Regions from separate parts of the Paraburkholderia sp. GAS33 genome, predicted to be linked through region 2. Evidence: predicted binding sites of a transcription regulator. Region 2 holds the regulator's gene; each other region holds the start of a gene.
The links. The regulator FNR, encoded in region 2, switches genes on or off when oxygen is low (the NO sensors DNR and NnrR bind a similar motif). The targets are predictions, from matches to a motif close to TTGATNNNNATCAA.

Region 1: a site for FNR is predicted at 1,491-1,504, ahead of cyoA (ubiquinol oxidase subunit II). Genes of this name have one in related genera too.
Region 3: a site for FNR is predicted at 1,750-1,763, ahead of cyoA (ubiquinol oxidase subunit II). Genes of this name have one in related genera too.

The regions. Positions count from the first base shown of each region.
Region 1 is NZ_JBNDMP010000002.1:127,564-130,845, forward strand. Features, by position in the region: gene cyoB (cytochrome o ubiquinol oxidase subunit I) at 1-475, opposite strand, end outside; gene cyoA (ubiquinol oxidase subunit II) at 479-1,372, opposite strand; gene P3T24_RS06985 (ABC-F family ATPase) at 1,753-3,282, opposite strand, start outside.
Region 2 is NZ_JBNDMP010000006.1:53,896-57,177, forward strand. Features, by position in the region: gene P3T24_RS19710 (SUMF1/EgtB/PvdO family nonheme iron enzyme) at 101-1,423, opposite strand; gene fnr (fumarate/nitrate reduction transcriptional regulator Fnr) at 1,581-2,339, opposite strand; gene P3T24_RS19720 (universal stress protein) at 2,416-2,889, opposite strand; gene P3T24_RS19725 (FadR/GntR family transcriptional regulator) at 3,165-3,282, shown strand, end outside.
Region 3 is NZ_JBNDMP010000027.1:794-4,075, reverse strand. Features, by position in the region: gene cyoB (cytochrome o ubiquinol oxidase subunit I) at 1-677, opposite strand, end outside; gene cyoA (ubiquinol oxidase subunit II) at 681-1,574, opposite strand; gene P3T24_RS37945 (complex I subunit 4 family protein) at 1,892-3,282, opposite strand, start outside.

The sequences.
Region 1 (3,282 bases), on a different contig from region 2:
GCGACAGGTTGATCAGAATCGCGCTGATCGCGGTCATCCAGAAGCTGAGCGAGTTCAGGAACGGGAACGCGACGTCACGCGCTCCGATCTGCAGCGGCACGATCAGGTTGAACAGACCCACCATCAACGCCATCGCCATGAAGAAGATCATGATGACGCCGTGCGCCGTGAAGATCTGGTCGTAGTGATGCGGCGGCAGATAGCCCGGCGAGTGATAGGCGAGCGCCAGTTGCAGGCGCATCATGACCGCGTCCGCAAAGTCGCGCAGCAGCATCAATACCGCAACCACGATATACATGACGCCGATCCGCTTGTGATCGACGCTGGTGAGCCATTCGCTCCACAGCCATTTCCATTTGCCGAACCACGTCAACGCGCCGAGCGTGGCAAGGACGAGGACCGCCATCAGGGCGCCCGCGCCCATGATGATGGGCTGATCGAACGGAATCGCCGATAGTGTCAGTTTTCCGAACATGTGTTACCCCTTCGTACTGCAATTGCTGTTCTGCAGATCGAGAACGTTGCCGTTGTTGTACTTCGCAATGATGTTGTGGAACAGCTTCGGATCGACCGATGAGAAGTAGCGCACGGGCGCCTTCTCGCTGGGCTGTGCCACGGTGTTGTATTCGTTCATGTCGAGCCGGCCCGACGACGCCTTGACCTTCTCCACCCACGCGTTGAACTGCTCGGGATTGGTGGCGAGCGCCCGGAACTTCATGTCGGAGAAGCCCCTGCCGCTGAAGTTGGCCGACACGCCGGCATAGTCGCCCGCTTCATCGGCGACGAGATGCAACTGGGTCTGCATGCCCGCCATGGCGTAGATCTGGCTGCCCAGACGCGGAATGAAGAACGAGTTCATGACCGAGTCCGACGTGATCATGAAATTAACGGGCGTACCCACCGGGAAAGCCAGTTGATTGACCGATGCGATGCCGAGATCCGGATAGATGAAAAGCCATTTCCAGTCGAGCGCCACGACCTCGACGTTGATCGGTTTCACCGCCGATTCGATGGGCTTGTAGGGATCGAGCTCGTGCGTGGTCTTCCACGTCAGCACCCCGAGACACAGGATGATGATGGACGGTACCGTCCAGATCACCACTTCGATCGCCGTGGAATGCGCCCATTTCGGCGCGTAGGTCGCGCCGCGGTTGCTGGCCCGGTAGCGCCAGGCGAACCAGAGCGTCATCAGAATGACCGGCACCACGACAATCAGCATCGTGTAGGTCGCTGTGCCGATCAGCGATTTTTCCGCCGCGCCAATGCTGCCTTTCGGATCGAGCACATCGAGCTTGCTGCAACCGGAAAGGCATGCAGCCAACGCGCCCCCCAGGGGTATCCATACCCTGTTGTTAAGGACTCCCTTGTTCATCATATTTGCCTGCTTTTCATTGAACCACCCCTGAAATCCGCTGCATCTTCGCAACACGCAACCCACGCAGTTAAATGCGTACGCCGCCGGATTCTACGAGTGAAAGCTCAGGCGAAATTTGATCTCCGCCAAGGAAAACGCAGAGCGGATGTCATTTTTTGTGGAGGCGGGGACGGCACGCGGGACCGAGCGGGGAAACAGCGAGCAACGACGCGATTGCCGGCAAGCTGCCGGGCATTCGTGGGGAGATAGAAGAATGGAAAACCGGGGGAGATCGAGGCGCGATCGAATCGCGTTACTGCGGGAATCGCGTTGTAACCATCGTCAGATCAGGATGGCTACAACGCAAGTTACATCGTGAAGCGGCAAGCGCCTCTTGCTTACTGCACACCCTGGCTAGCCAGGAAATCCTCGTAATTGCCACCGAAGTCATACAGCGTGCCATCCGTGCGCACTTCGATAATCCGGTTCGCCAGCCCGCTCACAAACTCACGGTCGTGCGACACGAAAATCAGCGTGCCATCGTATTTGTCGAGCGCGATCTGCAACGATTCGATCGACTCCATGTCCATGTGGTTGGTCGGCTCGTCCATCAGCAGCACGTTGTGGCGGCCCAGCATCAGCTTGCCCCAGATCATGCGGCCCTTCTCGCCACCCGAAAGCACCTTCACCGACTTGCGGATGTCGTCCGCATTGAACAGCAGCCGGCCCAGCGTGCCGCGCACCATCTGCTCGTCGTCGCCTTCCTGGCGGTAGCCGTCGATCCAGTCCATCAGCGTGATGTCGTCCGGAAACTCTTCGTACGTGTCCTGCGGCATATAACCGACATTCGCGTTTTCGGCCCACTTCACCGTACCGTGCTCAGTCTTGATGCCACCCTGAAGTGAACGCAGCAGCGTGGTCTTGCCGGCGCCGTTCTGGCCGATGATGGCAATGCGCTCGCCCGGCTGCACGCTGATGCTGAAGTTGCTGAAAATCGTGCGCTCGTACTTCTTCGTGATGCTGTCGGCCACCACGGCGATGTTGTGCAGCTTCTTCTCGTATTCGAAGCGGATAAACGGGTTCTGCCGCGACGAGGGCTTGAATTCCTCGATCTTGATCTTGTCGATCATCTTCAGACGGCTGGTCGCCTGGCGGGCCTTCGACTTGTTGGCCGAGAAGCGGCGCACGAAGTCCTGCAGATCGGCGACACGTTCCTTCGCCTTCGCATTGGCATTCTGCTGACGCTCGCGGGCCTGCGTGCTGGCCAGCATGTAGTCGTCGTAATTGCCCGGATAAACCTTCAGCGTGCCGTAGTCCATGTCTGCCATGTGAGTGCAGACCTGGTTCAGGAAGTGTCGATCGTGCGAGATGATGATCATCGTCGAGTTGTACTGGTTGAGCACGTCTTCCAGCCAACGGATCGAGTTGATGTCCAGGTTGTTGGTCGGCTCATCCAGCAGCAGCACGTCTGGCTTCGAGAACAGCGCCTGGGCGAGCAGCACGCGCAGCTTCCAGCCCGGCGCCACGTTGCTCATCGGGCCGTTGTGGTCTTCGATCGCAATGCCGATACCGAGCAGCAGTTCGCCCGCACGCGCTTCGGCCGTGTAGCCGTCGTACTCGGCGAACTTCGCTTCGAGTTCGGCGGCGTGCATGTAGTCGTCGTCGGTAGCGTCCGGATTCGCGTAGATCGCGTCGCGCTCGGTCATGGCGGCCCACATTTCCGCGTGGCCCATCATCACTACATCGAGCACGCGCACGTCTTCGTATGCGAACTGGTCCTGGCGCAATTTGCCCAGACGCACATTCGGTTCGAGCATCACGTTGCCCGAACTCGGTTCCAGATCGCCGCCAAGAATCTTCATGAAGGTCGACTTGCCGCAGCCGTTTGCACCAATCAGGCCATAGCGGTTCCCTCCCCCGAATTTGAC
Region 2 (3,282 bases):
GCCTCCATATTCGCTTTGGGTGGGGAAAATAAAGCATAAGTCGGCCAGTATTTGCAATAAAGCATAAGGCTGTTTTGACGATCAACTTACGCTTTGTTTGTCACGCGCGCACACACCGAAACCCCGCATACACATACTGATAATGCGCTTGAAACCAGTTGCGAAACGCGGGTCTCAACATGCATTGCGCGGTGCGTGGTGAACCACCCTTCAACACGTAATGCTGCCCATCGAAGAAATTCGCTGAGTATCCCAGGTAGAACGGAAACGGTTCAAACCCCGGCAACGCATCGAACAACGTCGAGGTCCATTCCCAGCCGTTGCCGAACTGACCTTCCACGCCGAATGCGCTGATGTTGTCGGGATGCGCATCCACGGCCTGCGGATCCCAGCTACGAAAATCGAAGTTGCCTGACGCTGCGTGCGGGGCGCCGTGCGCGGCGCGCTGCCACTGCGCTTCGGTTGGCAATGCTTTGCCGGCCCAGCGGGCGTACGCACTGGCTTCCGCGTGGCTGACGTAGACCGGCCAGTCGAGCGGCAAGGGGATCTCTTCGAACATGGTGCGCAGCATCCACTCGCCGTCACCGTCGCGTTGCGACCAGCCGGCGGGGTGGCTGATGCCCTCGCTTTCCTTCCAGACCCAGTCCTTGTCTTTCCACCAGGCCCGCTGGTGGTATCCACCGGCAAGCAGGAACTCGCGGAAGGCGCCGTTCGTCACCATGTAGCGGTCAATCTCGAAGGTGGGCACGTCGACGCGCAGTTCGCCGAACTCGTTGTCCCAGCCGAAGCGGCCGCTGTCGCGCGGCATGCCTAGCAGCGTCGAACCAGCCGGCACCTGGACCATGGCCGCTTCCTCCGGCCCGAAGGTGCGACGCTCGGAACTCGTCGCCGCCTGGCCGTCTTCACGGCCAGGTGCGCCTACCTTCCACGCAAGCGGCAACTGATGCAGCATGTAGGCGAGCGTCTCGGCATGCATCAGACGGTGCTCGATGGCCACGTTCAGCAACTGCGCGGCCGTGGCATCCTGGGCGTCATCCGCCTCGGGGTCGCCGTCGATGTTCAAGGCCGCCAGTTCACGGTCGATCTGTTCGCGTGCCTGCTGGCCGTAGCCGCGCACGGCCTCCAGCGACGGCCAGTCGTCGGGCACGTCGGTCGGCAGGCCGCCGTCGACCGGGTCGATGCCGAAGGCAAACAACTGGTCGAGCGAAGCATTGAAAGCGGGCAACGTGCACAGACGCTGATCGAACAGATTCCGGTCGAACGCCTCGAGATGGCCGATGTAGAACACGACCCGGTGACGCTCGCGGATCGGCCGTTCGTACAGGTACTCGGGTTTGACGATGGAGAAGAGGGCGTCTGTGATCTGACGCGCGTCGATCAGGCGCTGGACTAGCGGATGATGCGGGGTGGGGTCACGATTCATGTCGCCGGGTCTCCTGGATGGGGGACAGTTTGAAGACTGTACCGCAGTCGCAGGAGACGTGCCAAGGCGGAGCCACAGGGGAGGCGGATGGTGGCGGAACTGAAGCGTCCGGGGACAGGCGCGGCGCGCGGGGCCGCGCGGTGTGCCGCCTCACGGCTTACACGTGCCGCAGTCCGTCCAGATCGACGATACGGATGAACTTGCCTTGCGTGTCGATCAGACCGCGCTTTTGAAATCTTGACAGGGTGCGGCTCACGGTTTCCAGCGTGGTGCCGAGATAGCTGCCCATGTCCTCGCGCGTCATGCGCAGGTTGAATTCCGCGGACGAATATCCGCGTTTTGCGTTGCGTTCCGATACATCGAGCAGGAACGCGGCAACCCGTTCGTCGGCGGACAGCGAGCCGAGCACCATCATTTGCGCGGCCTCGCGGACGATCTGCTCGCCCATCAGCTTGTGCAGACGCTCCTGCATGGAGCCGATGTCGCGGCACAGACGCTTGAGCTTGACGTACGGAATGATGCAGACGGTGCTGTCTTCCAGCGCGGTTGCGCTGCAGGCGTGCCGGTCTTCGCTGATGCCGTCGAAGCCGAGTGCCTCGCCGGCAAGGCGCAAGCCCGTGACCTGCTCGCGGCCGTCGCGGTAAGCCAGGGTGGTTTTCAGCGAGCCGGAGCGCACCGCATACAGATTGCCGAACGCGTCGCCGGAGCGGTATAGCGTCTCGCCGCGCTGGACCGGGCGCGCGCTGCAGATGAGCGCTTCGAGCTTCGGCAGTTCATCCGGGGAGAGCCCTTGCGGCATGCAGAGCGGCCGCATCGCGCAGTTCGAGCAGCGCGCGATGCTGCGGGGTACCGGCAGGCTGGTGGAGGGGCGGCGGCGACCGGCTGGAGGCCGAACTACGGCGGTGGGCGTAAGCATGGTGTACGACCGTTTGTAAGGGAATTAATCCATTGTCCCACCGTGGTTATCCACCGTTTCGCGGCAAAATGACGCGTCAAGCCGATGCGGCGTCGTGCTCCTGTCCTGCCGCCGAAGGCACCAGCAGCACGGGTAGCGCAGCCTGACGCACGCAGCGTTCGGCAACGCTGCCGAGGAACAGCCGCTGGACGCCCCGGCGCCCGTGCGTGCCCATGACGAGCAGATCGGCATTGAACGCGGCGGCGGCCTTCAGCACCACGGTGGCGACATCGTCGACTGCCGTGGCCTCGGCGACCGCCACCTCGCCTGAAACGCCTTTTTCGCGCATCGCCTGGGTGAATTCTGCGCCCAGTTCCTTGCCCTGTTCGATCAGCCGGTTACGCAGGATAGACGGGTCATAGCCGGGCGCCTCGAAATACATTGGCGTGTTTTCGACGACATAGAACGGCTGGAGTACCGCGCCCATGGAACCCGCCAGGTTCAGCGCAGATTCAAATGCGCGGCGCGAGGTATTGCTGCCGTCGACCGCTACGAGGATACGTTTGTACATGTTGGACTCCGCGTGGAAAGGGTTCGGGACCGGCTGCGCCTGTTGCCGCCTGATTGCCGGTTTCAGCTTAGATCATGTGCGGGATTGTGTTTTTTTGTCGAGATGTAAATCAAACACTTGGCAAATTTCCGCAGGTAGGGTCATATAGGCGGAACGCCGTCCGGTGAGCCTTTGCGGCGGGCGTGCAGTCCACCTAACCAATCTTTGAGCAGGCAATCCACCCTGTTTGCCTTACAATTGTGGCCTATTCTGACAAGCTGAAACCTTCATCGATGATGAACGAGCGCAAATCGACGGGCCTGCCCGACAAGATCTACGGCGACATCCTCAATCGCATACTCGAAGGCGAGTACAAGGAAGGCGAGCGGCTGCCCACCGAACACGCGCTGGCCG
Region 3 (3,282 bases), on a different contig from region 2:
ACCGGCATCTTCATGAACGTCATGCCAGGCGCGCGCATCTTGACGATCGTGACGAAGAAGTTGATACCCGTGAGCAACGTGCCGATACCCGATAGCTGCAAGCTCCAGATGTAATAGTCGACGCCGACGCCCGGGCTGAATTGCAGTTCTGAAAGCGGCGGATACGCCAGCCAGCCCGTCTGTGCAAATTCACCGATCACGAGCGAGATGTTGATCAGGATCGCGCTGACTGCGGTCATCCAGAACGACAGCGAGTTCAGGAACGGGTACGCCACGTCACGCGCGCCGATCTGCAGCGGAACGATCAGGTTCATCAGACCCACCATGAACACCATCGCCATGAAGAAAATCATGATGACGCCGTGCGCGGAGAAGATCTGGTCGTAGTGATGCGGCGGCAGATAGCCAGGGTTGTGATACGCGATCGCCAGTTGCGTGCGCATCATGATTGCGTCGGCGAAGCCGCGCAGCAGCATGATCATCGCCACGACGATGTACATCACGCCGAGTTTCTTGTGGTCGACCGACGTGAGCCACTCGGTCCACAGGTAGCGCCACTTGCCGAAATATGTCACGGCGCCGAGCACCGTAACCGCGCCGATGCCCATCAGGGCCGCGGCGAACATGATGATCGGCTCGTGGTACGGAATCGAGTCGAGGGTTAATTTACCGAACATGCGTTACCCCTTGGCCTTGCAGTTGCTATCGTCTTTCATATCCATGACGTTGCCGTTGTTATAGCGGGCAATGATGTTGTGAAAGAGCTTTGGATCGACCGACGAGAAGTAGGTGACCGGCGCTTTCTCGCCCGGCTGCGACACGACGTTGTAGCGGTTCATGTCGAGGCGGTCCGACGATGCGCGCACCTTGGCAACCCATGCGTTGAATTCTTCCGGGGACGAGGCGATCGCGCGGAACTTCATGTCCGAGAAGCCCTTGCCGCTGAAGTTCGCCGACTCGCCGGCGTAGTCGCCTGGCTCATCCGCGATCAGATGCAGCTTCGTCTGCATGCCTGCCATTGCGTAGATCTGGCCGCCGAGTTGCGGGATGAAGAACGAGTTCATCACCGAGTCCGACGTGATATTGAAGTTGACCGGCGTGCCCACGGGAAGCGCGAGCTGGTTGACCGACGCGATGCCGAGGTCCGGGTAGATGAACAGCCACTTCCAGTCAAGTGCGACCACTTCGACGTTGATCGGCTTCACGCTCGATTCAAGCGGACGGTACGGATCGAGCTCGTGCGTGCTCTTCCACGTCAGTACGCCGAGGAACAGGATGATCAGCGTCGGAATCGTCCAGATCGCGATCTCGATGCCCGTGGAATGCGACCAGGTGGGTCGATATTCGGCGCTCTTGTTCGACGCGCGATAGCGCCAGGCGAACAGCAGCGTCATGGCAATGACCGGAATCACGACGATGAGCATGGCCCATGTCGACGTCGCGATGAGGTTACGCTCCGCGATTCCCACACTGCCCTTGGAATTCAGCAGATCGAGATTGCTACAGCCCGAGAGCAGCGCAACCAGGCCAATGGCGACTGTGCTCATCGCCCCCCGTAGAGTTTTTTCTTTCATATCGATTGCCTGCTCTTTACGACTGTGACGAACAACATCCGACCGCTCTCCATTAGTAAGCGGTCGCATAGTAAAGCCGTGCTATCTCGTTATAAACAGCGATTTTTGCAACGATCTGTTGCGAGCGTGAAGTGTGTGACACGTTGCCGCACAATCCTGCGCACATGATCGGTGCTTGCCGTACATCAAGAGATAAAACAACTGCTTCAGCTATGGACCGCGAGCAAGTAACGACCGCACATCTGCGCGATCGCACGCGCTTCAGGTAGCGCGTCGTATCGTGTTAGCGGCACGACGCAGCTACACAATCAATGCACTCAACCCGGCGCGTGTGTTGCGTTTACCGCAGCGCGTGCTTGCAAATGCTCTGCGTTCTCGACAGCAGCGGACTCGACCGGTTGTGCCGGACGATTGGTCTGCGCGAGCAGGCTGGTCGACGTCGGGTTGATTGCATCCGTGAACGGCTTCGGATAGATGCCGATCGCGAGTACCAGTACCGCCATTGCGCCGAGCAGGACGAACTCGCGCTTGCCGAGGTCGGTCAGCTTCGCGACGCGTGCATTGGCGATCGCGCCGAAGATCACGCGCTTGTACATCCACAGCGTGTAGGCGGCGCTCAGGATCACCGTCAGCGCAGCAATTGCGCCGATCCAGAAGTTGAAGCCGATCGCGCCCATCAACACCATGAACTCGCCGACGAAACCTGCCGTGCCCGGCAAGCCGACGTTGGCCATCGAGAACAGCATCACGAAGACAGCGAACTTCGGCATGGTGTTGGCGACGCCACCGTAGGCGTCGATCGAGCCGCTTTGCGTGCGGTCGTACAACATGCCCGTGCACAGCAGCATGGCGCCGGACACGACGCCGTACGAGATCATTTGCATGATCGCGCCTTCCTGGCCGAGCGGATTGAATATGAACAGACCCAGCGTGACGAGACCCATGTGGGCGATCGACGAGTAGGCGAGCAGTTTGCGGATATCGGTTTGCACGAGCGCGAGCAGGCTCGAGTAGATCACGGCGACCAGCGACAGCGTGATCATTGCCGGCGCGAAGAAGTGGCTGGCTTGCGGGGTGATCGGCAACGCGAAGCGCAGCAGACCGTAGCCGCCGATCTTCAGCATGCCGAGCATCACGGCGGCGCCGGTTGGGCCGTCGAGGTGGACGTCAGGCAGCCAGGTGTGCACCGGCCACATGGGCACCTTCACCGAAAACGCTGCGAGGAAGCCGAGGAAAATCAGCGCTTGCGGTACGAAGTCCAGATGCGCGTTGCGCCAGACTTCGAGGTCGAAGCTGTGGGTCTGCGCGAACAGATAGAGCATCGAGATCAGCATCATCAGCGAGCCGATCAGCGAGAAGAAGAAGAACTTGACCGCGGCGTACGAGCGGTTCTTGTTGCCCCACGTACCGATCAGCAGGTACAGCGGAATCAGCGTCGCTTCAAAGAAGATGAAGAACAGCATGCCGTCCAGCGAACTGAACACGCCCTGCATGAAGCCCGACAACATGAGGAACGAGCCGAAGTATTGCGCGCTGCGCACCGTGATGGATTGCCAGCCCGCTACCACGATCACCACCGTCGTCAGGGCGGTCAATACGATCAGCCACAACGAGATCCCGTCTACGCCCAGGTGCCACGCAATGTCGAACGACGGCAGCCACTTCACGTTCTCCACGAACTGCATTGACGGCAACCCGTTCGTGAAGC